4 regions of the Mesorhizobium sp. GW821-FHT07A06 genome follow, and region 3 is predicted to be linked to each of the others. Evidence: predicted binding sites of a transcription regulator. Region 3 holds the regulator's gene; each other region holds the start of a gene.
What was found. The regulator PhoB, encoded in region 3, activates phosphate uptake and scavenging genes when phosphate is short. The targets are predictions, from matches to a motif close to TGTCATNNANCTGTCAT.
Positions count from the first base shown of each region.

Region 1: AC07SZ_RS23240 (PhoX family protein) is a predicted target of PhoB. The motif match lies at 3,127-3,143, and genes of this name have one in related genera.
Region 2: AC07SZ_RS09145 (acid phosphatase) is a predicted target of PhoB. The motif match lies at 3,876-3,892, and genes of this name have one in related genera.
Region 4: ppk2 (polyphosphate kinase 2) is a predicted target of PhoB. The motif match lies at 3,760-3,776, and genes of this name have one in related genera.

Region 1 covers NZ_JBWKRC010000007.1:270,147-277,447, forward strand. Annotated here, with positions in the region: gene urtB (urea ABC transporter permease subunit UrtB) at 1-946, opposite strand, end outside; gene urtA (urea ABC transporter substrate-binding protein) at 1,053-2,333, opposite strand; gene AC07SZ_RS23235 (hypothetical protein) at 2,677-3,084, shown strand; gene AC07SZ_RS23240 (PhoX family protein) at 3,199-5,109, shown strand; gene AC07SZ_RS23245 (GMC family oxidoreductase) at 5,175-6,746, opposite strand; gene AC07SZ_RS23250 (twin-arginine translocation pathway signal) at 6,795-7,301, opposite strand, start outside.
Region 2 covers NZ_JBWKRC010000002.1:754,632-761,932, forward strand. Annotated here, with positions in the region: gene pdxR (MocR-like pyridoxine biosynthesis transcription factor PdxR) at 1-814, shown strand, start outside; gene AC07SZ_RS09135 (hypothetical protein) at 881-1,378, opposite strand; gene AC07SZ_RS09140 (DUF922 domain-containing Zn-dependent protease) at 1,484-2,080, shown strand; gene AC07SZ_RS09145 (acid phosphatase) at 2,204-3,733, opposite strand; gene AC07SZ_RS09150 (cytochrome-c peroxidase) at 3,933-5,219, shown strand; gene add (adenosine deaminase) at 5,227-6,219, opposite strand; gene AC07SZ_RS09160 (SDR family oxidoreductase) at 6,528-7,232, opposite strand.
Region 3 covers NZ_JBWKRC010000005.1:493,365-500,665, forward strand. Annotated here, with positions in the region: gene pstA (phosphate ABC transporter permease PstA) at 1-285, shown strand, start outside; gene pstB (phosphate ABC transporter ATP-binding protein PstB) at 282-1,085, shown strand; gene phoU (phosphate signaling complex protein PhoU) at 1,112-1,819, shown strand; gene phoB (phosphate regulon transcriptional regulator PhoB) at 1,839-2,528, shown strand; gene AC07SZ_RS19590 (ROK family protein) at 2,725-3,969, opposite strand; gene xylF (D-xylose ABC transporter substrate-binding protein) at 4,242-5,282, shown strand; gene AC07SZ_RS19600 (sugar ABC transporter permease) at 5,428-6,780, shown strand; gene AC07SZ_RS19605 (ATP-binding cassette domain-containing protein) at 6,794-7,301, shown strand, end outside.
Region 4 covers NZ_JBWKRC010000001.1:693,981-701,281, forward strand. Annotated here, with positions in the region: gene AC07SZ_RS03385 (DUF982 domain-containing protein) at 1-46, shown strand, start outside; gene AC07SZ_RS03390 (hypothetical protein) at 101-247, opposite strand; gene AC07SZ_RS03395 (glycosyl transferase family 90) at 447-1,418, shown strand; gene AC07SZ_RS03400 (glycosyl transferase family 90) at 1,568-2,539, shown strand; gene AC07SZ_RS03405 (aldo/keto reductase) at 2,558-3,601, opposite strand; gene ppk2 (polyphosphate kinase 2) at 3,883-4,803, shown strand; gene AC07SZ_RS03415 (dihydrofolate reductase family protein) at 4,992-5,639, opposite strand; gene hemB (porphobilinogen synthase) at 5,848-6,879, opposite strand; gene AC07SZ_RS03425 (DUF8605 domain-containing protein) at 6,993-7,301, opposite strand, start outside.

The sequences.
Region 1 (7,301 bases), on a different contig from region 3:
GGAAGGCAAGCGGCAGTGCGATCACCAGCGACCAGTCGAACAGGCCGGGAAAGGATGTGCGGATCACCTGCTGGACGACGAAGGTGGTATAGGCACCCAGCATCACCATTTCGCCATGCGCCATGTTGATGACGCCCATCACGCCGAAGGTGATGGCGAGCCCGATCGCGGCGAGCAGCAGCACCGAGCCCAGCGAAATGCCGTACCAGATGTTCTGGCCGGCATCCCAGAAAGCCAGCGTGGAATTGATGCTGGCGATCGCGGCCGTCGCCGCTTCCTTCACTGCTCCCGAGGCGTTGGCCTCGACGGAAGTGAGAAGCGAAACCGCGTTACGGTCGCCGCGCGCGCCGATCAGCGCGATGGCCGCCAACTTGTCTGCATCGGGCTTGTCTGAAACCAGTATGGACGCGGCACGGGCCTGCTCGAGCAAAGCCTTGACGCTCGCCACGCTTTCACTGGCGATCGCCGCGTCGAGCGGCTCGATGTTGGCAGCATCGGGTGTCTTGAACATAGTGTCGGCTGCGGCAATGCGCACAGCCGGATCCTTGGAACCAAGCGTCAGCGTGCCCAATGCATCACGGATGGCGCGGCGCAACGTGTTGTTGACGCTGATCTTGGTGATGTCGTCCGCGGAGGCCTCTCCTGCTGCCTCGCCGCTCAGCGGATCGAAAAGCTTGACGTTCTCGTCGCCTTCCTCGCCGACAAACACCATCGAGTCGGCCGTGCGAAAGTAAAGATTGCCGTCCGCCAATGCAGCAAGCGGCCGTTCTACAGCCGGGTCGCCGGTGGCTGTCAACTCTTGAACGACGGCTCCCGTCTCGGAAAAGTCCGTTACTGTCGCGAACTTGGCGATAATGGCACGCAGATCGGCTTCCGCAGCGCCCGAAGACGACAGCGTCGCCAACAGGAACAAGAGCGCCAGGCCCATCGCATGGAAAATCTTCATCGGCTCTTGGTGACCCTTGAAGGTTGAATGGGCGTCCGGACAGTGGAGGAAACAGTCCGGACGCGCGCGGTCTTGGGCATGGACCCGGAGGCCCAGCCCGGGAGGATCAGTTCGTGCCTTTGCCGCCGCACTTGCCGGTTTTGACGTTGAAGTTGCCGCAGCTCAGCGGCGCGCGCCAATCGGAAATCAGGTCCTTGGAGTCGGGCAGGTAGTCGGACCATTCGTCGCCCATCACCAGGCCCGGCGTCTTCGAAACTGTTTCGAACTGGCCATTGGCCTGGATTTCACCGATCAGCACCGGCTTGGTGATGTGGTGGTTCGGCATCATCGTCGAATAGCCGCCGGTCAGGTTCGGCACCGAAACGCCGATCATGGCGTCGATGACCTTGTCCGGATCGGTGGTGCCGGCCTTCTGGACTGCCTTCACCCACATGTTGAAGCCGATATAGTGTGCTTCCATCGGGTCGTTGGTGGTGCGCTTGTTGTTCTTGATGAACTTGTGCCAGTCGGCGATGAACTTCTTGTTCTCAGGCGTGTTGACGCTCTCGAAATAGTTCCAAGCGGCGAGATGGCCGACCAGCGGCTTGGTGTCTAGACCGGCAAGTTCTTCCTCACCGACCGAGAAGGCCATGACCGGGATGTCCTCGGCCTTGATGCCCTGGTTGCCGAGTTCCTTGTAGAACGGCACGTTGGCGTCGCCGTTGACGGTCGAGACGACGGCGGTCTTCTTTCCGGCCGAACCGAACTTCTTGATCGCCGAGACCTCCGTCTGCCAATCCGAGAAACCGAACGGCGTGTAGTTGACCATGATGTCCTCGGCCGCGACGCCCTTGGACTTCAGATAGGCTTCTAGGATCTTGTTGGTGGTGCGCGGATAGACGTAGTCGGTGCCCTCGAGCACCCAGCGCTTCACCGAGCCGCCATCCGCGCTCATCAGATAGTCGACGGCCGGAATGGCCTGCTGGTTCGGAGCCGCACCGGTGTAGAACACGTTGCGCTCGCTTTCCTCGCCCTCATACTGGACGGGATAGAACAGGATGTTGTCGAGTTCGGAGAACACCGGCAGCACCGACTTGCGCGACACCGAGGTCCAGCAGCCGAACACAGCCGCGACCTTGTCCTTCGAAATCAGCTCGCGTGCCTTTTCGGCGAACAGCGGCCAGTTGGATGCCGGATCGACGACAACGGCTTCAAGCTTCTTGCCGAGCAGGCCGCCCTTGGCGTTCTGCTCGTCGATGAGCATCAGCATGGCATCCTTCAGCGTCGTCTCCGAAATCGCCATGGTCCCCGACAGCGAATGGAGAATGCCGACCTTGATCGTGTCCTCCGCCGCCTTGGCGGGCGCCGACATCAGCAGGCCTGCGGCGACCACGCTTGCCGAGAACATTTTTGTTATTGTCGAGAAATTACCCCTCATACGGAAGACTCCCAAGCTGGTTGATTGCACCGCAACACTACAATGCAACCCCCATGCCAACCGCTGCGCGGATTCTGAAAAACGGCAAATAGACGAATATTATCAGATTGTTATTATATTAGGTGAAACAAACAAAAGAGAGCCGGTTAAAAATTGGTTGAGGGAAATTTGCGCAACGCACCAGGCGTCTGCCTAATTTTTGTCCAATTTTAGCAAATGCCTAGATTTTGATCTCCGCACGCGGGACGCGGACGACAAATGTTGCGGTACGGCCCAAAAATGGGGCAAGCTCGCGTCTCAACCGAGCAACGTCATGGCGTCCCTGATTTATCGCATTTTCATCGGCATGATGCTTCTGGCGGCAGCGACCGGGATCGCACGGGCCGACTTCAGCGACGGCAAGATGCCCGATGGCACCTATCACTGCGAGGTCTACCTGCTCGGCATGTTCCTCAACCTCGGCGACATCACCATCAAGGGCAATGTCTACACAGGCCCGGTCACCTTCGGGACCGCCCAGCAGGGCTACAACTACCAGATGGATGCAAACGGCGTCATCTCCTGGCTGGGTCCGCTCGGCGGCTATACGGCGGGCGGCAACTCGCTGTCGCTGACCCAGGCAACGCTGGACGGCGAGAGCCCACCTTCCTTCGACATCATCATGAAGCAGCCCGATGGCGCCTTCACGGCATCGACCTGCACCAAGGGAGGCAATCCGTAGGCCTTGGCGGGTGCGGTCTGCAGGCCCTGCCCGCCCTTCTCATGTCATCTGGATGTTGCCGAAGCTGGATAGGCAGCGGTGCGCCGTCACCCATCCACATCGAGAGGCAGACACATGGCCAACTTCCCGTTTTCATCCTCCCCTGTCATTCGCGAAATCATCGCCGAGCGCGTCTCGCGCCGCACGCTCCTCAAAGGCGGCATCGCTTCCGGCGCGTTGATCGCCGGCGGCAGCTTTGTCGGCTCGTTGTTCGCCGGCGAAACACATGCCGCCGCGCTTTCCACACTGGGCTTTCCCGAACTGAAGCGGGTCTATGACAAGACCCATGCCGCCGCCGATGGCTATGAAACAACAATCGTCGCGCGCTGGGGCGATCCGCTCGTCGCCGGCCTGCCGGATTTCGACGGCAGCACGGTCGCGGCCGCCGAGCAGGAAAAGCGTTTCGGCTACAATTGCGATTACATCGCCTTCCTGCCGCTGCCCAAGGGCTCGGTGAATTCCGATCACGGCCTGCTTTGCGTCAACAACGAATACATCTCGCCCAATGTCATGTTTCCCGGCGTGACCGAGGACGACGCCGGCAAGACGATGAGCAAGGAGCAGGTCGATCTCGGCCTGGCGGCGATGGGCCACTCGATCGTCGAGGTCATGTTCAAGGACGGCAAGTGGCAAACCGTCGAGGACAGTCCGCTCAATCGCCGCATCACGGCCAACACCGAGATGACCGTTTCCGGGCCCGCAGCCGGCCACGCGCTACTCAGGACGTCCGCCGACGCGACCGGTACGAAAGTGCTCGGCACCAGCTACAATTGCAGCGGCGGCTTTACCCCCTGGGGCACCGTGCTGACTTGCGAGGAAGGCGTTTCCGACCTGTTCGGCGGCGATCCGAAGAAGGCACCGACCGCCGACATTCTCGACCGCTATGGCTTTGATGGCTCCGATATCTATGGCCGTGGCCGTTTCCATGACCGCTTCAACATCGACAAGGAGCCGAACGAGCCGAACCGCTTCGACTGGGTGGTCGAGATCGACCCTTATGATCCCCAATCGAAGCCGGTGAAGCGCACGGCCCTTGGCCGCATGTCGCATGAGGCCTCCACGGTCGTCCTCAACAAGGACGGCCGCATCGTCGTCTACATGGGCGACGATGACTATTTCGAATACATGTACCGCTACGTCTCGAACAAGGCTTACGACAAGGCGAACCCCGCCTCCGGCAACGGCCTTCTGGACGATGGCGTGCTCTCGGTCGCCCGTTACGACGCCGATGGCTCGCTGACATGGCTGCCGCTGGTTCATGGTCAGGGCAAGCTCACCGCCGAGAACGGCTTCGCCGACCAGGCCGAGGTGCTGTTGAAGACACGGCTGGCGGCGGACGCGCTCGGCGCGACCCCGATGGACCGGCCGGAGGACATCGAGACCAATCCGGTCACCGGCCGCGTGTACGCCGTCATGACCAAGAACAAGAAGCGAGACGAATCCAAGGTCAATCCGGCCAACACGCGGCCCGAAAACCTCTGGGGTCATATCGTCGAGCTGATCCCGCCCGGGGGCCGCGGCGCCGAGGCCGACCATACCGCCGACAAATACGCCTGGGACCTGTTCGTGCTCTGCGGCAATCCAAAGGACACCAAAGTCGGCGCAACCTTCCATCCCGAGACGTCGGACAATGGCTGGTTCGTCTGCCCTGACAACATTACCTTCGACCCGGCCGGCCGGCTCTGGGTGGCGACCGACGGCGCCAATGATTTCGGCCTGCCGGACGGCGTCTATGGCGTCGACACGGAAGGCGCGGCGCGCGGCCTGCCGAAGCTTTTGTTCACCTGCCCGCATGGCGCGGAAGCGACCGGCCCTTGCTTCACGCCAGATGGCACGACGCTGTTCCTTTCGGTGCAGCATCCCTCCGAGGATGCCGAAACGCTCGACAAGGCGCAGTCCCTGTGGCCGGATTTCCGGGACGGCCAGCCGCCGAGGCCATCGGTGGTCGCCATCCGCCGCAAGGACGGCCAGCCGGTCGGGGCATAAGGTTCAGGCTCACCAAAAAAGGCGCGGAACCCAGTCAGGTTCCGCGCCAGCAGGCAGTCGGGAGGTTAGATCGTCTTGGCCGACATCTGGGCGGCGATGTAGTCGGCCTGGCGGATCGCCAGCGACACGATGGTCAAGGTCGGGTTCTCCGCGGCACCCGTCGTGAACTGGCTGCCGTCCGACACGAACAGGTTCTTGATGTCGTGCGTTTGGCCGTGCTTGTTGACGACACCATCGGCCGCCTTCTCGCTCATCCGGTTGGTGCCAAGATTATGCGTCGAAGGATAGGGCGGTGTCGGGAAGGTGCGCGTTGCGCCGACCGCCGCGTAGAGCGCCGAGGCCTGCTTGTAGGCGTGGTCGCGCATCGCCGTGTCGTTGGGATGGTCATCGAAATGCACGTCGGCGATCGGCATGCCATGCTCGTCTTTTTCGTCGGCATGCAGCGTGATGCGGTTTTCCTCGCGCGGCATGTCTTCGCCGACGATCCACAAGCCGGCCATGTGGTCATAATGGTCGAGCGCCGTGGTGAAGGAGCGTCCCCAGCCGCCTGGGTTGAGGAACGCCGCCATGAACGGCAGGCCGAGCGACAGCGTCTCGAACTCATAGCCGCCGACGAAGCCACGTGACGGATCATGCCGCGCCTCGTCGCGGATGATGCCGGCCATGGTGGTGCCGCGATACATGTGCACCGGTTTGTCGAAGATCGCGTAGACCGAGCCCGTGGTGTGGCGCATGTAGTTCTTGCCCACCTGCCCCGAGGAGTTGGCCAGGCCATGCGGGAATTTGCTCGATTCGGAATTGAGCAGCAGGCGCGGGCTTTCGATCGAGTTACCGGCCACCGCGACGATGCGGGCCTTCTGCTCCTGCAGCTTGCCGTCCTTGTCGGCGTAGACGACGCCGGTCACCTTTCCCGAAGCATCATGGTTGATCTTGATCACCATGGCGTTCGGCCGGACTTCGAGGTGGCCTGTCGCCTCGCCCTTGGGGATTTCGGTGTAGAGCGTCGACCATTTGGCGCCCCATTTGCAGCCCTGGAAGCAGAAGCCGGTCTGCTGGCAGGAATTGCGGTCGTCGCGCTCGACGGAGTTGATCGCCATGTTGCCGGTATGGCATTCCTTGTAGCCGAGCTTGTCGGCGCCCGCCTTGAGAACCTTGAAGTTGTTGTTGCCCGGCAGGCGCGGCCAGTCATTGGTGCCCGTGACGCCCATCTTGGCTTCCGCCTTGGCGTAGTACGGCTCCATTTCGGCCAGCGTCACCGGCCAATCTAGGAGGTTCGCGCCCTTCACCTTGCCGTAGGTGGTCGCCGTCTTGAACTCGTGCTCCTGGAAACGCAGCGAGGCTCCGGCCCAGTGCGTCGTCGAGCCGCCGACCGATTTGACGATCCAGGCCGGCAGGTTGGGAAAATCCTTCGCCACGCGCCAGTCGCCCGATGTGGTGCGCTTGTCCTTCCAGGCCAGTTGGGCGAACGAATCCCATTCGTCGTTGATGAAGTCCTCATACTCGTGACGGGCGCCCGCCTCGAGGATGACGACGTCTATGCCCTTCTGGGCCAGTTCGTTGCCGAGCGTGCCGCCCCCGGCGCCAGAGCCGATGATGACGACCACGCCGTCGTTCTTGAGATCAAATTGTGCTGCCATGGTTTCCTCCCATGAGATCGGTCAAAAAGCGGTTGCGGACAGAGTGGCTCAGAGCCACTCGATGTCGTTGAAACCGCGCGCGATGTAGCCGCCCTTGGAGTAGGACTCGCCCTCATAGCCGAAGATCGGCCACACCTCTTTCTGGTTGTAGAGACTGACGACGAGGCCGCCGCGCACCGCCTGGAAGAAAGGCGTCTTCTCTATTTCGGTGAGCAGCGCCACACGCTGCTCTTCCCAGCCGAGCCCACGATAACCGCCCTTGCCGGCCTTCTGGTCGAGTTCGGCAATGCCTTTCTCGATCAGTTCCTTGTGAGCGGGATCCTTGGCGGCTGTCTCGTCATGGCCCTTGACGGCGATGGCGTAATATTTGTCCGGCACCTGGTCGTGCGGATAGATGTCGCGAGCGACCTGGATCAGCGTCGCCATCGTCTCGGGCTTCAGCGCCGAGGTTTCCAGGCCCCAGGCGTGCTCCGGGCTGATGATGGCGCTGCCTGAAATGACAAGCAGCGCACCGACGCCGCCGCGCTTGAGAAGCTCGCGCCGTGACAGGCCGGG
Region 2 (7,301 bases), on a different contig from region 3:
CTATCCCATGGCGCACGCCGTGCTGGCCGGCAGTGGGGCCAGGATTGTCGCCGTGCCGGTGGACAGCGAAGGGCTCGATCCCGAAATCGGCGAAAGCCTGTGCCCAAGGGCGCGCGCGGCCTACGTCACGCCCTCGCACCAATATCCGCTCGGCGTGACGATGACGATGCGCCGCCGCCTCGCCCTGCTCGACTGGGCGCGGCGCAACGATGCCTGGATCATCGAGGACGATTACGACAGCGAGTTCCGCTATGCCGGCCCGCCGCTGACCTCGCTGCAAGGCATGGACGGCGCCAACCGCGTCGCCTATCTCGGCACCTTCTCCAAAGTGCTCTTCCCGGGCCTGCGCATCGGCTATGTCGTGGTGCCGGAACCGCTGCTCGATGCCGTGATGGCGGTCAGGGCCCGCTCCGACCGCTACCCCTCGACACTGGCCGAAGGCGCGCTGACCGACCTGTTGAACGAAGGCCACTTCGCCGCCCATCTCAGACGCGTGCGCCGCCGGGTGCAAGCCGCGCGCGACGTGCTGGTGGCTGGCCTGCACGCCAATTGCGGCGATGCGCTCGATGTGACGGTTCCCGAACAGGGACTGCATCTGATGTCGATGCTGAAGGGTGCGGGACCGGACACCGCCATCGTCGAAGCCGCAAAAGCGGTGGGCGTCGGCGCGCGGGCGCTGTCCGCGATGTTCATCGACGGCGCGCCGAAGCACGGGCTGGTGCTGGGCTTTTCCGGGTTCTCGGATGAGGAGTTGAAGGCGGCGACGGCAAGGTTGGGCGGGGTGATGCGGCATTCTCTCGCTTCGTCATCCTAGGGTCTGCGCCGCGTCGCTTCGCTCCTTGCTTCGCCCTAGGATGACAAAGGCGCGGGTACCGCCTCATCAATCCCCATCCGCCGCGGGCTTGGCCTTGCCGCACTGCGCCAGCACCTTGCCTATGGCCCCGCTCGAGCCCTTCAGCGGAAAGCTGATCGGGCCATATTTGGCGGCACTGACCGACACATCCCCCTTCGAGCGCAGCAGGTCGAGCAGCGGATCGGCCTTGGCCAGATTGACCACGAAATAACCGTACATTTCCTCAAGCTGCAGCGTCTTGGTCACCGTCTTGCCGTCGGCCTTGAAGTCGAACGCGCCGCTGATTCCGGGCTCCGTCTGCTGGCCGCTGGCGCCCAGATCGTAGCTCAGCACCGGCGTTTCGAAACAGGTCAGCATCAGTTGCGCGTCGCCCTTCGGCCCGCCGCAGACCGAGGCGGTCAGCACCTTGCCGCCTTCGTCTTCCTCCATCTTCGCGCTCCAGCCGCTGCACGACGCGGCAAAGGCCGGCTGCGCGGCCTGCAGCGCGGCCAAGGCACCGGCGACGACGAGATGTCCTGCTTTCATGAATTCCCCCTGACAATTGCAGCACCCGCGGCCAGCATATAGGAAAAGCGATCCCGTGGCATCGCCTGTCGCGGCACGGCCGTTCGGGTCGTTTTGGAGAGCGTTGTGTCGAGAGTTCGCCTGTGTCTTCTGCTGGCCGCCCTGGTGGCCTTGCCGCCCACCGCCCATGCCGAGTGGAAGCCGGTCGAGAAGGTCGAGACCTACGCCATTTCGGGCCAGTCCGGGCTGGAGCTCTACCGGTCGATCGGCGAGAACGGACCCAATGTCGGCATTACCCGCGCCATCGCCTACACCAATTTCAAGCTGACCTGGGGGGTCCGGGACTACAAGCCCAGGGGCAAGGATTGCGTGCTGACCGCGGGGAAGCCGAAACTGATCATCACCTACACCTTGCCAAGCCCATCCGCCCCGCTACCGCCGGCCGTCCAGAAGAACTGGGAAGTGTTCATCGCCGGCGTCAGCGCCCATGAGAAGGTGCATGGCGCCAGCATGATAAAAATGGTGCATGACATCGAAGCCGCGACAGACGGCCTGACCGTCGCCGATGACCCCAAATGCAGCAAGACCAGGGCCGAAGTGGTCAAGCGGCTCGATGCGATCTCGAAGGCGAGGATACAGGGCAGCCGGGATTTCGACCGCGTCGAGTTCGGCCAGGGCGGCAATCTGCAGAAGCTTGTGCTAGCCTTGGTGAATGGCGGCTGAGCACCATCATCGCGGCTCGATCAGGTCCGGCCCCCCAGCCCCGACGCCATGGCGCGGTCGCCACGGTGGCAAACTCGCGCCTTTCCTCTTCCCCGTCGATCGAGGGCCGCTCGGCCCGCCGCCCTACCGGCCCAGATCAAGCGCGGCGCTCAAATCCCCCATCGGCGGCTGGTCGTTGTTGCGCAGCGCCTTGTCGCGGGCGACGATGCCCGGCAGCACCGGCAGGTCGTAGCGCGCGGTGATGAAGCGCAGGATCGACGTCGTGTCGTATTGCGTGTGGTCGACCGTGCCCATCTTGGCGTAGGGCGAGATGATGAAGGCCGGGACGCGGTTGCCCGGGCCCCAGCGGTCGGCTTTGGGCGGCGCGACATGGTCCCAGAAGCCGCCATTCTCGTCATAGGTGACGACCACCAGCATGTGGCTCCATTGCGGGCTCTTCTCCAGATGCGCGACGAGGTCGGCCAGATGCTGGTCGCCCGATGTCACATCGGCATAACCGCTGTGCTCGTTGAGATTGCCTTGCGGCTTGTAGAAGCTGACAGAAGGCAGCTTGCCGTCGTCGATCGCCTTGATGAATTCGGAGCCGTCGAGACCGCCATCCCTGAGATGCGCGGTACGCGCGGCGGTGCCCGGCGCATAGGCGGCGAAATAGTTGAACGGCTGGTGATGGAACTGGAAGTTCGGCACCGGCGTCGCGTTCTTGCCGTCGAGCGTGGCCTGCCAGGCGCCGGCATACCAGGCCCAGTCGATCCCCCGCAGCGAAAGGAGGTCGCCGATGGTGATATCGTGCTGCGGCGGCAGCGTCGTCGGCTGCGCCGGGTCGGCCAGCGCCTTGTCGCCGCCCTCGGCCGGCTTGTTGGCGCTGGGCTGGTAGGGTGGCTGCATGGTGTTGACGACATGGAAGTCGGGCGTGATGGCGCCGTCATTGACGAATTTCGGCACGCCGCCAAGGGCGGAGGGCGGCGAGTTGTCGGCGACCTTGAGTGTCTTGCCATCGGCCTCGACGACGGCGATCTGGCCCTTCACCGGGCTGGTATCGGCGTTTGGATAGACCGGGACGCAGGCGCAGGCGAGCTGGAAATGGTTGAGGAAGGAACCACCAAAGGCGCCCTGGAAGAAATTGTCGGCCAGCACGTATTTCTTCGCCACCGCCCACATCGGCAGGCTGGAGCCGTCATAATGGCCCATGACAAGACCGCCGGAATCGGCCCAGGCGGCGAACTTGTCGTTCCGGCCGTCATCGATCTGCATCTGCTCCTGGTAGAACCGGTGCCAGAGGTCGCGCGTGACGACGGAGGTCTTCTCGTTGAAGCCGCTGGCGTCGTCTATGGCGAAGCTGGCGTTGCCGAGATGCGCCGACTGCGCCTCGGTCACAACAGGCGTCACGCCCTTGGCGGTCAGCCCGCCCCAGGCCGGCGGCAGTTCTGAAAGCGGCTTGCCGTCGCGGTCGAGCTGGCGCGCCTGGTCGGCCGAGACATTGGCCAGCCCATTGGCGCCGGGGAAGCCGCCATAAAGATTATCGAAGCTGCGGTTTTCGGCATAGATGACGACGACGGTGTCGATCTTGTCGTAGCCGGGAGGGGCGGCGTTGGCAGCGCCAGCGACCGATGCCAGGGCGGTGGAGGCCAGGAAAAGCGAACTGAAGGGCCGCATCAAGGAGTCCTCATGGCTAAGGGGAATGGCTAGAGGCGTCGTGCATGGCCGGAGGCCGCGCATGCAAAGAGCTACGTCGATGCCTTGTCACCTTTGTGACACTTGCCTCGCCCGCGAACACGGTTTCGTGAAGAACGGGAGCAGTCATCAATCCGTTGCAGTGCGACCCTAACTGCGGAGCGAAATGGACCGGGAAGCGATGACGACGGGACGAGGCAAACGCCTGATGATCGCGGCCGCTGCCGCCTCGTTGTTCGGCCTTGCCCTCGCCTGGCCGCAAACCCTTGTCCATGCCGGATCCGGCAGCGTCCACCCCGGCCCGCTGTCGCGTGCCGATGCCTTCGCGCGGGCGCAGGCACTCACGGCGCTTGGCCGAAAAATGTTCTTCGATCCGGCCCTGTCCGCCTCGGGCAGGCAGGCCTGCTCGTCCTGCCACGACCAGCGTCACGCCTTCGGCCCGGCCTCGGCCAAGCCGGTCGAGATGGGCGGTCCAAACCTCGACCAACCAGGCGTGCGCGCCGTGCCGTCGCTGCGCTATTTGCAGGCGGCGCCCGCCTTCACCGAGCATTTCTACGATTCCGAGGACGAGGGCGACGAGAGCGTCGACAATGGCCCGACCGGCGGCCTGACCTGGGACGGCCGGGCCGACCATGGCAAGGACCAGGCGAAAATCCCCCTGCTCTCGCCTTTCGAGATGGCCAACAAGGACGGGGCCGCCGTCACATCAGCCCTGCGCAAATCAGCCTATGCCGGCGAGTTCAAGGCGGCCTTTGGCGACGACGTGTTCGACCACCCGGACGATGCTTTCGACGCCGCCGCCGAGGCGCTCGGCACGTTCGAGCAGAGTGCGCCCGATTTCTATCCCTATTCCAGCCGCTACGACGCCTTCCTCGCCGGCAAGGCTGAGCTCACGGCGCAGGAGCTGCGCGGCCGCGCGCTGTTCGAGGACGAGGCCAAGGGCAATTGCGCCAGCTGCCATCTCAGCGAACCCGCCAATGACGGCGAGCCGCCGCAATTCACCGATTTCGGCCTGATCGCCATCGCCGTGCCGCGCAACGCGGCAATTCCCGCCAATGCCGATCCCGACTATGTCGATCTCGGCCTGTGCGGCCCGCTGCGCACCGACTTCAAGGGCCGGACCGAGTATTGCGGCCTGTTCAAGACGCCGACGCTGCGCAACGTCGCGCTGCGCAAGAGCTTCTTCCACAACGGCACGTTCCACACACTGCGCGACGCGGTCGCCTTCTACGCCAGCCGCGACACCGATCCCGGCCGTTGGTATCCCAGGAATGCCGATGGCACGGTCCGGCAATATGATGATCTGCCAAAGGCTTACTGGCCGAACTTGAATCAGGAACCGCCCTTCAACGGCAAAAAGCCCGGCGACGGACCGGCGCTCAACGATGCCGAGATCGACGATATCGTCGCGTTTCTGCAGACGCTGACGGACGCCGATCAGCAGGCCGGGACAGTGCCCGCGAACTGACCCCTTGCTAGCGCCGCCAGGCCGCCAGATCGGCCAGGATCCCTGCCTTCAGCGCGGGGTCGGCGTAGCTCGCCTGCACCGATGTCGCGGCGAGCTGGCGGATGGTTTCGTCGTCCCAGGCGAAGGCCTCGGCGCAAGCGGCGTAGGATGCTTCAAGCGTGGTGTCGAGCAGCGCCGGGTCGTCGGTGTTGATCGAGACCGGGACACCGGCCTTGCGCAGGGCGTCGAGCGGATGTTGCTCCAGCGAGGGATAGACGCCAAGCGCCAGATTGGAGACCGGGCAGATGCCGAGCGGAATCCGTCTTTGCGCCAGCAAGTCGACAAGGTCCGGATCCTCGATCGCCCGCACGCCGTGGTCGATGCGGTCGGCACCCAGCAGTTCTATTGCGTCGCGAACGCCTTCGGGCCCGCTCGACTCGCCGGCGTGAACCGTGCGCCGCAAACCCGCCGCGCCGGCACGGCGAAACGCCTCGGCGAAGCGCGGGCCGGTGCGCCCGGCCGCCGCTTCGTTCCCGTCGATCGACAAGGCGACCACGCGCCTGTGCCTGATGTCGCTCAGCAACTCCACCAGCTCGATCGCTTCCGCCGCCGACTGGGTGCGCAGCAGGCTGACGCAAAGCCCCGCCGGCGGGTGCCCATCCTGTTCGGCGGCAGCGAAGCCCGCGTCGAACGCGTCGATCATCCCCGGAATATCCTTGTGCCAGTGCGGCCAGTGGGTCGGATTGACGATGACGTCGGCGTAGCGCACGCCGCTTCGGCCCATGCGCTGCGCGAATTTGTAGGCCGTGGTGGCGAGGTGTTCGCGCGTGCGGAATGTCCCGCACAACCAGTCGAGCATCTCGAGGAAGCTTTTGAGGTCGTGGGCTTCGAACAGCCTGTCGCGCGGCGCCCACAGCGGAATGCCGGCTTCCTCGCAGTTCCGGATCACATCGTCGGCCTCGAAGCAGCCCTCGATATGGATGTGCACTTCGGCTTTCGGCAGTCCGATGAAGTCGGTCAATGACGCCCCCCCTCTTGGCCGGCACCATCAAACCATGAAACGGTCGCTGTCGGTTTCAAGAAATGATTGAAAGAACTGCGCAAGGGCCGCGAGATTGGCGGCGCCTGCCAGAAACTGACTCCTCGCCCCGCTTGGTCTACGCACAACGCTCGTCCGGCAAAGCTCCCTTCCTTTCCCTCCGGAGGGGGGAAAGGTGGCGCTGCGAAGCAGCGACGGATTGGGGGAACCGCGTGCCAATCAAGCCTCGGGCCGATCAGTCACGCCAGTCACGGAAGATGTGTGCATGGCGTAGCCGATCGAACCCAAGCTCACAGCGCCCTGATGACACCCCCATCCACCCGAATGTTCTGGCCGGTGATGTAGCCCGCACCGTCCGAAGCCAGGAACGCGATGGTCGCGGCGATTTCCTCCGATGTGCCGTAGCGTTGCATCGGCACGTTGTCGCGGCGCTCCTCGGTGGCCGGCAGGCTGTCGATCCAGCCGGGCAGCACATTGTTCATGCGCACATTGTCGGCGGCGTAGGTGTTGGCGAAGATCTTGGTGTAGGCGGCAAGGCCGGCCCGGAACACGGCCGACGTCGGGAACATCGCATTCGGCTCGGCCACCCAGGCGGTCGAGATGTTGATGATGGCGCCGCCCTTCTGCTTGACCATCTGCGGCGCCACGATGCGCACCGGCCTGATCACGTTGAGCAGATAGACATCCATGCCGGTGTGCCATTGCTCGTCCGTGATCTCCAGGATCGGCGCACGCGGGCCGTGGCCGCCGCTGTTGACCAGCACGTCGATGCGGCCAAAACGCTCCAGCGTCAGGTCGGCGAGGCGCTGCAGATCCTCATTCGACTGGTTGGAGCCGGTGACGCCAAGCCCGCCCAATTCCTTGGCCAGCGCCTCGCCCTTGCCCGACGAGGACAGGATGGCGACCTTGAACCCATCCGCCGCCAGCCGCTTGGCCGCCGCCGCCCCCATGCCGCTGCCGCCGGCCACGACCACAGCCACTTTTTCTACACTCATTGGATTTTCCTCTTCGGGTTGGCGGGAGCCGCAAACGGTGTTTTCGGGATCCGGGCGCTGATATAGCTG
Region 3 (7,301 bases):
TATCGCGCGGCACTTTCGGGCATCGTCACCGGCATATTGCTGGCCATTGCCCGCATCTCCGGCGAGACCGCACCCCTTCTTTTCACGGCGCTGAACAACCAGTTCTGGTCCAGCAATCTCAACGCGCCGATGGCCAGCCTGCCAGTCACCATCTTCCAGTTCGCTCTCAGCCCCTACGAGGAATGGCAGCAACTGGCCTGGACCGGCGCACTCATAATCACATTGACGGTTCTCGCGCTCAGCATCTTTGCGCGCAGCCTGACAGGACGCAGAGAGGACAAATGAGCCAGATGTTGTCTCCAGACATGACGATCGCCGCCGAGGCGGCGGCCAAGGCCAAGATCGAGGTCAAGAACCTCAACTTCTACTACGGCCAGTCGAAGGCGCTGAAGGATATCACGCTGTCGCTGCCCGAGCGCAGCGTCACCGCCTTCATCGGCCCTTCCGGCTGCGGAAAGTCGACGCTGCTGCGCGTCTTCAACCGCATCTACGAGCTCTACCCCAAGCAGACCGCCGAGGGCCAGGTGCTGCTCGACGGCCAGAACGTTCTCGACCGCTCGCAGGACCTCAACCTTTTGCGCACCAAGATCGGCATGGTGTTCCAGAAGCCGACGCCGTTCCCGATGTCGATTTATGAGAACATCGCCTTCGGCGTCAGGCTCTATGAGAAGATCAGCAAGGCCGAGATGGACGGCCGTGTCGAGCAGGCGCTGAAGCGCGCAGCCCTGTGGACGGAGGTCAAGGACAAGCTCAATGCCAGCGGCCTCAGCCTGTCGGGCGGCCAGCAGCAGCGGCTGTGCATCGCCCGCACGGTGGCGGTGAAGCCGGAGGTCATCCTGCTCGACGAGCCGGCCTCCGCGCTCGATCCGCTGTCGACCGCCAAGATCGAGGAACTGATCGACGAGCTGCAAGCCGACTACACGATCGTCATCGTCACCCACAACATGCAGCAGGCGGCGCGCGTCTCGAAGCAGACCGCCTTCATGTATCTGGGCGAACTGGTCGAATTCGACCGTACCGAGAAGATCTTCACGTCGCCCCGCGAAAAACGCACGCAAGACTACATCACCGGCCGCTTCGGCTGATCGCACGCATTACGAGGACCAGGATCATGGCCGAACACACAGTCGCAGCCTTCGACGAGGATCTCGGACAGATCAGCAGGCTGATCAGCGACATGGGCGATCTCGCCGGCTCGATGGTCGGCGGTGCCACCAAGGCGCTGTTGAATTCCGACAATGCGCTGGCACAGCGCGTGGTCTCCGACGACGCCATCATGGATGCACGCCAGCGCGAACTCGACGATCGCGCCATCACGCTGATCGCCAAGCGCCAGCCGATGGCCGACGATCTGCGCCATGTCGTCGGGTCGATCCGCATGGCCGGCGACCTCGAACGCATTGGCGACCTTGCCAAGAACATCGCCAAGCGCGTCGGCACCGTCGGTCTCGCCGCAACGCCGCGCGACCTGTCGCATTCCATCGACGCCATGGCGCAACTGGTGCTGATCCAGGTGCAGGGCGTGATCGAGGAGTATGCGGCGCGCGATGCCGCCGCGCTTGCGAAGCTGCGCGCCGACGACGAACGCATCGACGTCAAATACACGTCGGTGTTCCGCGAACTCCTGACCTACATGATGGAAGATCCGCGCAACATCACCGCTTGCACGCATCTGTTGTTCTGCGCCAAGAATCTCGAACGCATCGGCGACCATGTGACCAACATCGCCGAGAACGCGTACTATGTCCTGACCGGCACGCAACTGCCCGCCAACCGCCCCAAACAGGACGAGACGGCGATGTCGGCGCCGGCGGCTTGACGCAAGAGGTGACCAATCGATGATCGCGCCACGCATTATGGTGGTGGAGGATGAGGAGCCGCTGGGAGTGCTGCTCCGTTACAATCTTGAATCCGAAGGCTACCAGGTCGAGGTGGTGCCGCGCGGCGACGAGGCTGAAATCCGCCTGCAGGAGAACGTGCCCGACCTTCTGGTGCTCGACTGGATGGTGCCGGCGGTGTCCGGCATCGAACTCTGTCGGCGCCTGCGCATGCGGCCCGAGACCGAACGGCTGCCGATCATCATGCTGACGGCGCGCGGCGAGGAGAGCGACCGCGTGCGCGGCCTTTCGACCGGTGCTGACGACTATCTGGTCAAGCCGTTCTCGACGCCGGAATTCATGGCCCGCGTCAAGGCGCTGCTGCGCCGCGCCAAGCCGGAAGTGCTGTCCAGCGTGCTCAAGGTCGGCGACATCGTGCTCGACCGTGAATCGCACCGGGTCTACCGCAAGAAGAGCGAGATCCGGCTTGGGCCGACCGAATTCCGCCTTCTGGAATTCATGATGCGCCATCCCGGCCGCGTGTTCTCGCGCAGCCAACTGCTCGACAATGTCTGGGGTGAGACGATCTATATCGACGAGCGCACCGTGGATGTGCATGTCGGCCGCCTGCGCAAGGCGGTCAACAATGGCCGCATGCCCGACGTCATCCGCACCATCCGTGGGGCAGGCTACGCGATCCGTGAGGATTAGGTCCTTGGCGCGGAAGCGTTGACGGGTTGCATCCGCTCCCGGATAGAACGCATTTGGTGTTGGCTCAGAGCTTATGGCTTCGTCATCCCAGGGTCTCCGCGACGGAGCTTCGCTCCTGCTCCGGCCAGGGATGACGACCTCGAGGGGGCTCGGCCAATCTCCAGCGCTGATCTGTGGGATCGGCACAGGCGTTCGCTCAAGCCACATTCTTCCCAGCACTCCCTCTCGCCTGCACGCCCGGCGCGAAGATTTCCTGATCGACGAAGGTCAGTGCGCGCATGGCACAGCCCTCGCGGATCAGGGGCAGCTCGTTCGGTTCGGTGTCGAACGAAATCGATTTCGAGTGCTGGCCGCCAGCGGTCTGGGCGATCGCCTCGCGCAATGCCGGCTCGATCAGGTCGAAGGCGGCGGCGCTGACGCCGACCATGGCCACGGGGGCGGGATCGATCAGCGCGAACAGGCTGCCGAGGCCGTAACCCAGTGCTTCCCCGGCCTTGCGATAGGCTTCGCGCTCGGGCCCGGCCCGTTCACGTGCCGTGGCGGCGAGCGCCCGCATCTGCGCATCGCTGACATCGGCGACCGGCTCGGTGTCCTCGCCAAGCTGCCTGGCATTGCGCCAGATGGCGTAGTTGCCGGCATAAGCCTCGACGCACCCGCGCCGCCCGCATCGGCAGAGCGCGCCGCCTGGCCGATGGATCATGTGGCCGAACTCGCCGCCCGACGAATGGGTGCCGGTGAACAACTCGCCCTTCAGCACCAGGCCCATGCCGATGCCGTGCGACAAAAGGATGGCGATGAAGTCGTCGCGGTAGCGTTCGGGGTCGCGCCAGCGCAGCGCCACGGCCATCATGTTGCAGTCGTTCTCCATGGTGGCCGGGATGCCGAACTCGGCTTCCAGTATGTCGGCGAAGGCGATATCGGTCTGCGGCGTGATCGGCGACCACAGCATGGCCCTGGCCTCGGTGTCGGTGATGCCCTGGATCGCCAGTGCGATGCGGGCGACGCTGCGCACGTCGATATCGGGATCCTCGAGGCGGCGCCGTACAATGGCGACGCATTCACCGATCAGCGCCTCACGCGACATGGTCAGCGTGTCCAGCCGGCGCTGTTCCTCCGATATCACCTGGCCGGCATAGTCGATGACGGCGACGGACAGGAAATTCAGCGACAGCACCACGGTCATGATGGCCGCGGCCTCCGGGTTGAGGCCGAGGCCGACCTGTGGCCGGCCGCGTTTGAGCGCACCGGCCTCGCTCGGCTTGCCCTCGGCCAGGATGCCTTCGCCGATCAGGTCGGAAGAGATCGCCGATATGGTCGAATGGCTGAGGCCGGTGGTCGCGGCGATCTCGGTGCGCGACGGTTGGCCGGCCCGGCGCACGGCCGCAATCACCATGGCGCGGTTGCGCCGGCGCAGATCGTCGTGGCGGATTCCGACCGACATACTTTCCCACATCCTCCCCGGTCGCCGCGGTTCTTCCTGCCCCTCGAACACTGCCGGCAACCGGGACAAATACTGGCAGAAGCGGATGGTGCTGTCATTTATTTATTGCGGGGCTCGAAAAAAAGTCCGCGACACCTCAATATCCATCAGAATCGATGTTGACAGCGTTTCGACGATGGACCAGTATTTTTTTTGAGGCTCGAAAAAATAGAGCCTCTGTGCCGGCCTTCGGGTCAGTTTGGTCGCGCCATACGCGGCGCAGGGAGGATATCATGAAGAGATTCACGGCCGCCATCCTGGCGGGTGTCGCCATGTCGCTGACGCTTGCGTCGGTCGCGCAGGCGAAGGACAAGGTCATCGGTGTTTCGTGGTCGAACTTCCAGGAAGAGCGCTGGAAAACCGACGAGGCCGCCATGAAGAAGGCGATCGAGGCCGCCGGCGACAAGTACATTTCCGCCGATGCGCAGTCCAATCCCGGCAAGCAGCTTACCGATGTCGAGAGCCTGATCTCGCAGGGCGCCAACTCGCTGATCATCCTGGCGCAGGATGCTTCGGCGATCGGCCCGGCGGTGCAGAAAGCACTGGACGAAGGCATTCCGGTCGTCGGCTATGACCGACTGATCGAGAACAAGGACGTCTTCTACCTGACCTTCGACAACAAGGAAGTCGGTCGCTTGCAGGCCAGCGCGGTGTTCAAGGTCAAGCCGGAAGGCAACTATGTCTTCATCAAGGGCTCGGGAGCCGATCCGAATGCCGATTTCCTGTTCTCGGGCTCGATGGAAGTGCTCAAGGCGGCCATCGACAGCGGCAAGATCAAGAATGTCGGCGAGGCCTATACGGACGGCTGGCTGCCCGCCAACGCCCAGAAGAACATGGAACAGTTCCTGACGGCCAATGACAACAAGGTCGATGCCGTGGTTGCCGCCAATGACGGCACCGCAGGCGGTGTCGTCGCGGCGCTGACGGCGCAAGGCCTTGCCGGTACCGTGCCGGTGTCGGGCCAGGACGGCGATCATGCCGCGCTGAACCGCATCGCGCTCGGCACCCAGACCGTGTCGGTGTGGAAGGACGCGCGCGAGCTCGGCAAGAATGCCGCCGAGATCGCCTCGCAGCTGGCTGACGGCAAGAAGATGACCGACATTGCCGGCGTGAAGGATTTCACGACACCTGGTGGCAACACCGTCAAGTCGCTGTTCCTGACCCCTGTCGCCATCACCAAGGACAATCTCAATCTCGTCATCGATGCCGGCTGGATCAAGAAGGACGAAGTCTGCGCGGGCGTCGCCGCCGGCAGCGTCGCGGCCTGCAACTAGAACGGCGCAGCACGGTTCGACATCGACGCCGCGGCCCAAAAGCCGCGGCGTTTTCTCAAAAAAATTTGTGTTTCCGCCTCAGGCGGATAGCTTCTAGGCTGCGTTCCGGCATCCGTGCCGGATGGCCGGCCGGTGGGAGGAAATCATGACCGACACGACGTCCAACCCGCAGGTCGACACCGCGCGTGCGTCGGAGCTTGGCGCGGTTGCCCGGTTCCTGAAGGCAACCGAGATCGACACCCGCATGCTCGGCATGATCGGTGCCCTGTTGCTGATCTGGGTCGGGCTGCACGTGATTTCGAGTCTGCGTCTGGGCGTCAATCCGCTCGATTTCGACAGCCGCACCTTTCTCACTCCGCGCAATCTGTGGAACCTGTCGGTGCAGACCTCCGCGGTCGCCATCATGGCCTGCGGCATGGTGCTGGTCATAGTCATGCGCAATATCGACCTGTCCGTCGGCTCCGCCGAGGGCTTGATCGGCATGGTCATGGGCTTTGCCCAGGTGCATTTCCTGGTCCGGTTCGTCGGGCTTGAACTCGGCAATCCGTGGATCTGGGTTCTGGCGCTGGTCATCGGGCTGGCGCTCGGGCTGCTGATCGGCGCTTTCCAGGGTTTCATCATCGCCTATCTCGAAGTGCCGGCCTTCATCGTCACGCTGGGCGGCCTGCTGGTCTGGCGCGGTGCCGCCTGGTGGGTCACGTCAGGCCAGACCGTGGCCCCGCTCGACGCCACGTTCCAGCTGATGGGCGGCGGCCCGGCCGGATCGATCGGCGCCACCTGGAGCTGGATCGTCGGCATCGTCGCCTGCCTCGCCGTCGTGTTTGCACTGTTCAACGGGCGGGTGCAGCGCAAGCGCTTCCGCTTCCCGTTGCGCCCGGTCTGGGCCGAGACGCTGCTTGGCACCGTCACCTGCGCCGTCATCATGGGCGCGGTGTGGCTGGCCAATTCCTATCCGTGGCCCATCGGCATCGTGAACAGATACGCCGCCGCCAACAACATCACCGTGCCCGAGGGTGGCCTGTTCATCGCCCACGGCATTGCCATCCCGGTGCTGATGGCGATCGCCGTCGGGCTGATCATGACCTTCATCACCAACCGCACCCGTTTCGGCCGCTATGTCTTTGCCATCGGCGGCAACCCGGAGGCCGCCAACCTGGCCGGCATCAACACGCGCTGGATCACCATGAAGGTGTTCATGATCATGGGCGTGCTGGCCACGATCGCCGCCGCGATCTCGTCTGCCCGGCAGAACTCGTCGACCAACGTGCTTGGCACATTGGACGAGCTGCTTGTCATCGCCGCCGCCGTCATCGGCGGCACGTCGCTGGCCGGCGGCTCGGGAACGATCATCGGCGCCATGCTCGGAGCGTTGCTGATGCAGTCGCTGCAGTCCGGCATGGTGCTGCTCGGCGTCGACTCGCCGCTGCAGAGCATCGTCGTCGGCGCCGTTCTGGTCATCGCCGTCTGGCTCGACACCGTCTACCGCAAGCGGGTTTAGGGGGAGAAAGACCATGGCTGACAAAACCGCTCCCGCCGCCAGCACGCCGCTGGTCGACATGCGCAACATCTCGATCGCCTTTGGCGGCATCCGGGCCGTCGACGACGCCTCGATCGATCTTTTCCCGGGCGAGGTCGTGGCGCTCCTCGGCCATAACGGCGCTGGCAAGTCGACGCTGATCAAGATCCTGTCCGGCGCCTATAAGCGCGATGCCGGACAGATCTTCGTCAATGGCGAGGAGGCTTCGATCTCCAACCCGCGCGACGCCAAGAGATACGGCATCGAGACGATCTACCAGACGCTCGCCCTGGCCGATAATGTCGACGCCGCCGCCAATCTTTTCCTTGGCCGCGAACTGATGACCGCCTGGGGCACGCTCGACGATGTCGCCATGGAGGCCGAGGCGCGCAAGGTGATGGGGCGGCTCAATCCCCGCTTCCAGCGCTTCAAGGAACCGGTGATCAAACTGTCGGGCGGACAGCGGCAATCGGTGGCGATCGCACGCGCGATCCTGTTCAACG
Region 4 (7,301 bases), on a different contig from region 3:
GGCGCGGGAAGTGGACGTTTTTATCAGCGACAAGGCGCCCGCCTGACACAGGGCGGCGAGCTGGATTGAGGCAAGGCCCGCATATGCGGGCCTTTTGCCGTCATTCCGCTGTTTCGTTTTCGATCTCGGTCTCGGGTTTTGAACGTTCCCGCGCGGCAACCTTGGCCGCCAGCTTTTCGGCCTTCTTCGCCGCCTTCTGCCGGTCACGTTCCTTGCGTTCCTGATCGTAGTTTGGTGCTCGCGCCATATCGGTTCCTTTTGACCTGCCTTGCGGCTCTGACCCTGCCTAGGAGCATTAGCCGTCAAACACAACAGCTGAAGCGGCTCTGCGCGGGCGCGGCGTCGCGGATCCGCAGGGGGGCTTGCCAGACGGGCGCCGTAATGATGTAGAAAACGCGGGGCGCCAGCGTATTGAGAGCTGCTCGTTTGTTTTGATCAAGTGAACCATGGCCACAATTGCGCGGACGTCGGCAAAGGTTTTCTATTATGCGCGAAACGTCGCGCGCGATGTCATTCCACAAGCCTTGTTTCGCCGCAGACTGGCCGTCCGCCTCGAAAAGGCCAGGCTTTCCGACGAGACGGCGCGCCGGCGGGTGAATTACTACAACAAGCTGCAGGATGGCTTCGCCCCAAGCGCCAATGCCATGCGCATCAGCAAACTGCCCTTCACGCCGACCATGTACTATTACGACCTGAAGGAGTTCGCCCGCTACTTCGACCCCGGATTGCTGATCGATCTCGAATTCGGCGACGTCAGGAATGTGCCGAAGGTGCCGACGATCGTGAAGGACCGGCCGATCCGTGATGACGACAAGAACGCGGTCATCATGAAGCTCGACAAGTTTCGTCACTTCCAGATGCCGGCTGACGCCATCTCGTTCGCCGACAAGCTGCCTGTCGTGGTCTGGCGCGGCGATCTCAACAATCCGATCAGGACGAGATTTCTGAAGGCGGTGCGCGACCTGCCGTTCTGCGATGCCGGCTCGCACAAGCCGAACGCTCCGGCCGAATACGCCAAGCCGTTTCTCAGCATCAGCCAGCACCAGCGCTACCGCTACATCGTCTCGCTTGAGGGCAATGATGTCGCGACCAACCTCAAATGGATCTTGAGCTCGAAGTCGCTCTGCCTGATGCCGCCGCCGACATACGAGACATGGTTCGCCGAGCGACAGCTCGAGCCCAATGTCCACTATGTGCCGCTCGAAGCTGATTTCTCGGACCTTGCCGAACATGTGGCCTATTTCGAACGCAACCCGGAGAAGGCGGAGCGTATCACCGCGGCTGCGAACGCCTATTGCCGGACCTTTGGGCACGAACAGACCGAACAGGCGATCTCCCTGCTGGTGCTGTACAAATATTTTGTGCTCAGCGGCCAGATCAAGCCGGATGCCGAGGTCTGGCGCTGCATAACGGGCTAGTTGCCCAGGCCCTTCCATCGAAGCCGGGAGGCACGCGCTGGACGACCGCCGCGCCAGTAAATGCCTGGCACAACGACGCGCGGGCGTGACGCGGGAACAAACTCGGCTGTCGTGTGTTTTGGTCGCGTTTGTCCTGATCAACGTGAACCATGGCCGGCATAAAAAGAACGACGCAGAAGGTTTTCTATTACGCGCGAAACGTCATGCGCGATATCGCGCCACAGGCACTCTTCCGACGACGGCTGGCGGACCGCCTGGAGCAGGCCAGGCTTTCGGACGAGGCCGTGCGCCGGCGGTTGAATGACTACAACAAGCTGCAGGACGCCTTTGTGCCTGGCCCGGATGCGGTGCGCATCGACAAGATGCCGTTCGAGCCGAGCATGTACTATTACGACCTGAAGGAGTTTGCCCGCTATTTCGACCCGTCATTGCTTCTCGACGTGGAGTTCGGCGACGTCATCGGGGTGCCGAAGGTGCCGACGCTCGTCAAGGACCGGCCGATCCATACGGACAATGGCAATGCGGTCATTCTGAAGTTCAACAAGTTCCGCCACTTCTACATGCCCGCCGACGCAGTCGCCTTCGCCGACAAGCTGCCGGTCGTGATCTGGCGCGGCGATCTCAACAATCCGATCAGGACGCGGTTCCTGGACGCGGCGCGTGACCTGCCATTCTGCGACGTAGGTTCACACAAGCGAAGTGCGCCGGCCGAGTACAGCAAGCCCTTTCTCAGCATCCGCCAACACTTGCGCTACCGCTATATCGTCTCGCTCGAGGGCAATGACGTGGCGACCAACCTCAAATGGATCATGAATTCGAACTCGCTGTGCCTGATGCCGCCGCCGACCTACGAGACGTGGTTCGCGGAGAGCCGGCTCGAAGCCAACGTCCACTATGTGCCGCTCGATCCGGATTTCGCCGACCTTGGCGAAAAGGTTCGCTATTTCGAACGGCATCCGGCGCAGGCCGAGCGTATTGTTGCCGCGGCCAATGCCTACTGCCGGACATTCTCCAATGAGCGGGACGAGCAGGCTGTCTCCCTGCTCGTGCTCTATAAATATTTCGTGCTCAGCGGCCAGATCGAGCCCGATCGCCAACTCTGGCACTTCATCGAGGGCTAGCGCGCTTCGGCCGGAGAGTCAGATGACGCTGCGGTCAAGAACCATATCGGCGGGGCCGAAGCGATCCTTTGCCGTCAATTGCTGGTGCCAGTAGGGGTAGAGCAGGGGCGGGCGGCTGACCGCGTCGAGGCGCTGGCGTTCTTCGGCGTTGAGCTCCAGGGCTGCCGCGGCGAGATTGTCCTTGAGTTGGGTATCGTTGCGGGCGCCGATCACCAGCGAGGAGACGGCGGGGCGGCCGAGCAGCCACGCAAGTGCCACCTGCGCCGCCGAGACGCCGCGAGCCTTGCCGATCTCCACCAGCACATCCACGATCCGCCAGAGCCGATCCTCGTCCCGGATCGGCGGCTCGGACCAGCCCGCGAGCTGGCGCGCGGTCGGGCTGTCGCGGCGGTATTTGCCGGACAGCAAGCCGCCGGCGAGCGGGCTCCAGACCAGCACGCCCAGTCCCTGGTCGACCGAGATCGGCAGCAGTTCATATTCGGCCTCGCGTGCTTCCAGCGTATAGTGGATCTGCTGGGTGACGAAGCGTTGCTGGTGACGGCTGTCGCTGATGGAGAGCGCCTTCATCACCTGCCAGCCGGACCAGTTGGAGCAGCCGATATAGCGCACCTTGCCTTGGCCGACCAAGGTGTCGAGCGCGGCCACCGTTTCCTCGACCGGGGTAAGACCATCCCACTGGTGGACGAAATAGATGTCGATGACGTCGGTCTTCAGCCGCTTCAGGCTCTTTTCGCATTCACGGATCAGATGGTGGCGCGACAGGCCTTCGTCGTTCGGACCGCCGCCGATCCGCATGCGCGCCTTGGACGCGATCAGCACGTCGTTCTTGCGCTTGCCGCCGAGTGCCTCGCCGATGATCTCCTCCGACAGCCCGTTTGAATAGACATTGGCGGTGTCGATGAGGTTGATGCCGGCGTCGATGCACATGTCGATCATCCGCTTGGCTTCGGTAAGATCGCTGTTGCCCACCGCGGCGAAGGGCCCGGTGCCGCCGAACGTCATGGTGCCCAAAGTCAATGTCGAAACCTTCAGGCCGGAACGGCCAAGGGTGCGGTATTCCATGTCAGTCCTCGCGATTGTGTTGAATTGGGGTGCCGCGAAGGGCAGCCCGGAATGCGACCGGGGATTTGTAGGACAATTTGCCCGGCTTGTCGTCATGCAAAGATGGTGGATCGATCACGCATGGCGGAGCTTTCAACGGCCGCGGTCGCGCCCCGAACTGCAATAAAACCGTCACCGCCGGCCTATATTGAATTCGGCTAAGGTGTTTCCATTGCAGGCCACGGGCCTGCAGTTTGGGTGCCGGACATGAACCGACAGGGCTTGCTAGCGGAGCGACCGATATGACCGAGCTGAGACAGAATTCTCCCGCCAAGGATTGGCTTGAAGCCGAGCTCGCCGACACGCTCGACGAAGACTATGAGCTTGAAATGTCGGAGCCGGCGCTGTCGATGGAGATCGCCAAGATCTACAAGAACTCGCATCCGCCTTCGATCGATCGCATGCAGTATTTTCGCGACCTGATCACCTTGCAGTCCGAATTGATCAAGCTGCAGTCCTGGGTCGCTTATCACAAGAAGAAGCTGGTGGTGATTTTCGAGGGCCGTGACTCTGCCGGCAAGGGCGGCGTCATCAAGCGCATCACGCAGCGGCTCAATCCGCGCATCTGCCGCGTCGTGGCACTTCCGGCGCCGACCGAACGCGAGAAGTCGCAATGGTATTTCCAGCGCTATGTCCCGCATCTGCCGGCTGGCGGTGAGATCGTGCTGTTCGACCGCTCCTGGTACAATCGCTCCGGCGTCGAACGAGTGATGGGCTTTGCCTCGCAGGAGCAGGTCGAGGAGTTCTTCCACGACGTGCCGGAGTTCGAGCGCATGCTGGTGCGTTCAGGCATCACCGTGGTCAAGTACTGGTTCTCGATCACCGACGAGGAGCAGCAGATGCGCTTCCTGATGCGCATCCACGATCCGATGAAGCAATGGAAGCTGTCGCCGATGGATCTGCAATCGCGCGTACGCTGGGAGCAGTACACCAAGGCCAAGGAGGAAACCTTCGCCCGCACCAACATTCCGGAGGCGCCCTGGTTCATCGTCGAGGGCAACGACAAGAAGCGCGCGCGGCTGAACTGCATCGACCATCTGCTCAAGCAGATGCCTTACGAAGAGGTGCCGCACGAGGAGATCACGCTGCCCGAGCGTGTCTTCAATCCCGAATACGAGCGCCAGACATTGCCGCGCGAACTCTACGTGCCGGAGAAGTATTGAGCACCTTGTCCTTCTCCCCGTTCACGGGGAGAAGGCGCCCGAGGGGCGGATGAGGGGCTGCGCCGGCGTTGGCGATTGAGCCCCAATGCCATTGGTAGCTTGCCGCTAGTCTCCAAATGTCAGCGACGCCCCTCATTTGCCCTGCCGGGCATTTCTCCCCGTATAGTGACGGGGAGAAAGAGCTGTAGTCACGCCCGCCCGATCGTCACGTGCGTGGCAAGTGTCGTCGCAACCTGCTCGGTGCATCGATAGCCTAGCTTCAACATATCCAGGCCGGCAAAGAGGTTCTCGCCCCTGCCAAGCAGCACGGGCGCCACCGCCAGGTGCATCTCGTCGATCAGCTTTTCCTGCAGGTACTGGCGGATGGTATCGACACCGCCGCCCACCCGCACGTCCTTGTCGCCGGCCGCCGACCTTGCCTGCTCGAGCGCCGAATGGATGCCGTCGGTGATGAAGTGGAAGGTCGTGCCGCCTTCCATGGTGATGGGTGCCCGCTTGTGGTGCGTCAGCACGAAAACCGGCACATGGTAGGGCGGGTTGTCGCCCCACCAGCCCTTCCACTTGTCGTCGGGCCATTCTCCGCGGATCGGCCCGAACATGTTGCGGCCGAGGATCCAGGCGCCGACATTTTCGAAACTGCGCGCCGCGAACGTCTCGTTGGTATCGGTGGTCCCGCCATCTTGTCCGAGCACCATCGTGCGGAAGGTGCGGGTGCCGACCATCCATTTGTGCAGGTTCTCGCCTCCCACGCCGAGCGGATGTTCGAGGGTCTGGCCAGGCCCTGCGCCATAACCGTCGAGCGACAGGGTGAAAGCATTGACACGAAGTTTTGACACCATTGCCTCCTGAACCGCATGTAATTTGCAATCAGTGGCCGTTTAACCTAACTGCTTGCAAAAAGCAATTGGTTTCGTGTGAATGCGCAACGGGCTACAGAAGGCTCCTGACAGCCAGCTGGGAAAGATCGTTCAAAACAAAAGATAACGGCGCTGATACGCCACATCGCTGGGCTTCGGCGGCTTTCTCGTTCAGGTTTGGTGCGAGCTACCCCTTAAGCATCTCAGCCACTTCCGGTGCGAAATAGGTGAGGATGCCGTCGCAGCCGGCGCGCTTGAAGGCGAGCAGCGATTCCAGCATCGCCTTCTCGCCGTCTATCCAGCCATTGGCGCCGGCGGCCTTGATCATCGAATATTCGCCCGACACCTGGTAGGCGAAGGTCGGCATCTGGAATTCGTCCTTCAGCCGGCGGATGATGTCGAGATAGGGCAGGCCTGGTTTGACCATCAGCATGTCGGCGCCCTCGGCGATGTCCTGCTCGGCCTCGCGCACCGCCTCGTCGGAATTTGCGTGGTCGATGTAATAGGTCTTCTTGTCGCCCTTGAGCAGCCCGGCGGTGCCGACCGCCTCGCGATAGGGGCCGTAGAAGGCCGAGGCGAACTTCGTCGCGTAGGACATGATCGCCACGTCCTGGAAACCGTTGGCGTCGAGCGCGTCACGGATGGCGCCGATGCGGCCGTCCATCATGTCGGAAGGCGCGATGATGTCCGCGCCGGCGGCCGCCTGGATGACGGCCGCAGCAGCGACCTGCTCGACCGTCTCGTCGTTGACGATGATGCCGTCGCGCAGGATGCCGTCATGGCCATGGCTGGTGAACGGATCGAGCGCGGCGTCGGTGATGATGCCGATTGCTGGCACCGCGTCCTTTATCGCGCGGCTGGCGCGATTGATGATGTTTTCCGGGTCGAGGATGTGCGAGCCGGTCTGGTCGCGCAAGCCGAGCTCGACATTGGGGAACGTGGCGAGAGCCGGAATGCCGAGCTTTGCCGCCCGTTCGGCCTCCTTGACGGCAAGGTCGACCGACAGGCGGAAGACGCCTGGCATGGCCGCGATCGGCTCGCGTACATCCTTGCCCTCGACAACGAAGATCGGCCAGATCAGGTCGTCGACCGTAAGCCGGTTCTCCTGCACCAGGCGGCGCGACCAGTCGGCCTTGCGCATGCGGCGCAGGCGGCGGCTGCCGGTGATGTCATCGACGCTGCGCGCGCCGGCTGGCTTGGTCGGGGTGAATTTGTTCATGGCCAAAACTCTCGTTTCGGCGGCTTTTACCACGAGCCCTTGTCGCTGACCAATGCGACACGATTGTGCCAGGCCGGCAGAAGGGGAGGTACCGTCCCGCCATGCCTATCCGGTCAGGGCTTTCCATTGCCGGAAAGAATCTGCGCGGCACCCCCTATTGCCGCCCGGAACGCCTCGTCGAAGCTGACGCCGCGGACCTGCCAGCGATAGGTCTTGCCGTGACCGGCCAGTCGCCAATCGGCGATCCAGCCGAGCTCCTTGTCGCTCCATACGATGCTGCCGGCGAGCGCTTGCGCGCCACCGGCCTGTTTGGCCAGCAGATCCAGCCTTGCCATGTCGTCGATGCGCAGCCCTTTTCCGTCCAGCTCGGCCAACTGCGCCGCGTTGGGAAATACGACATGCATCAACAACGGATCGGTGGC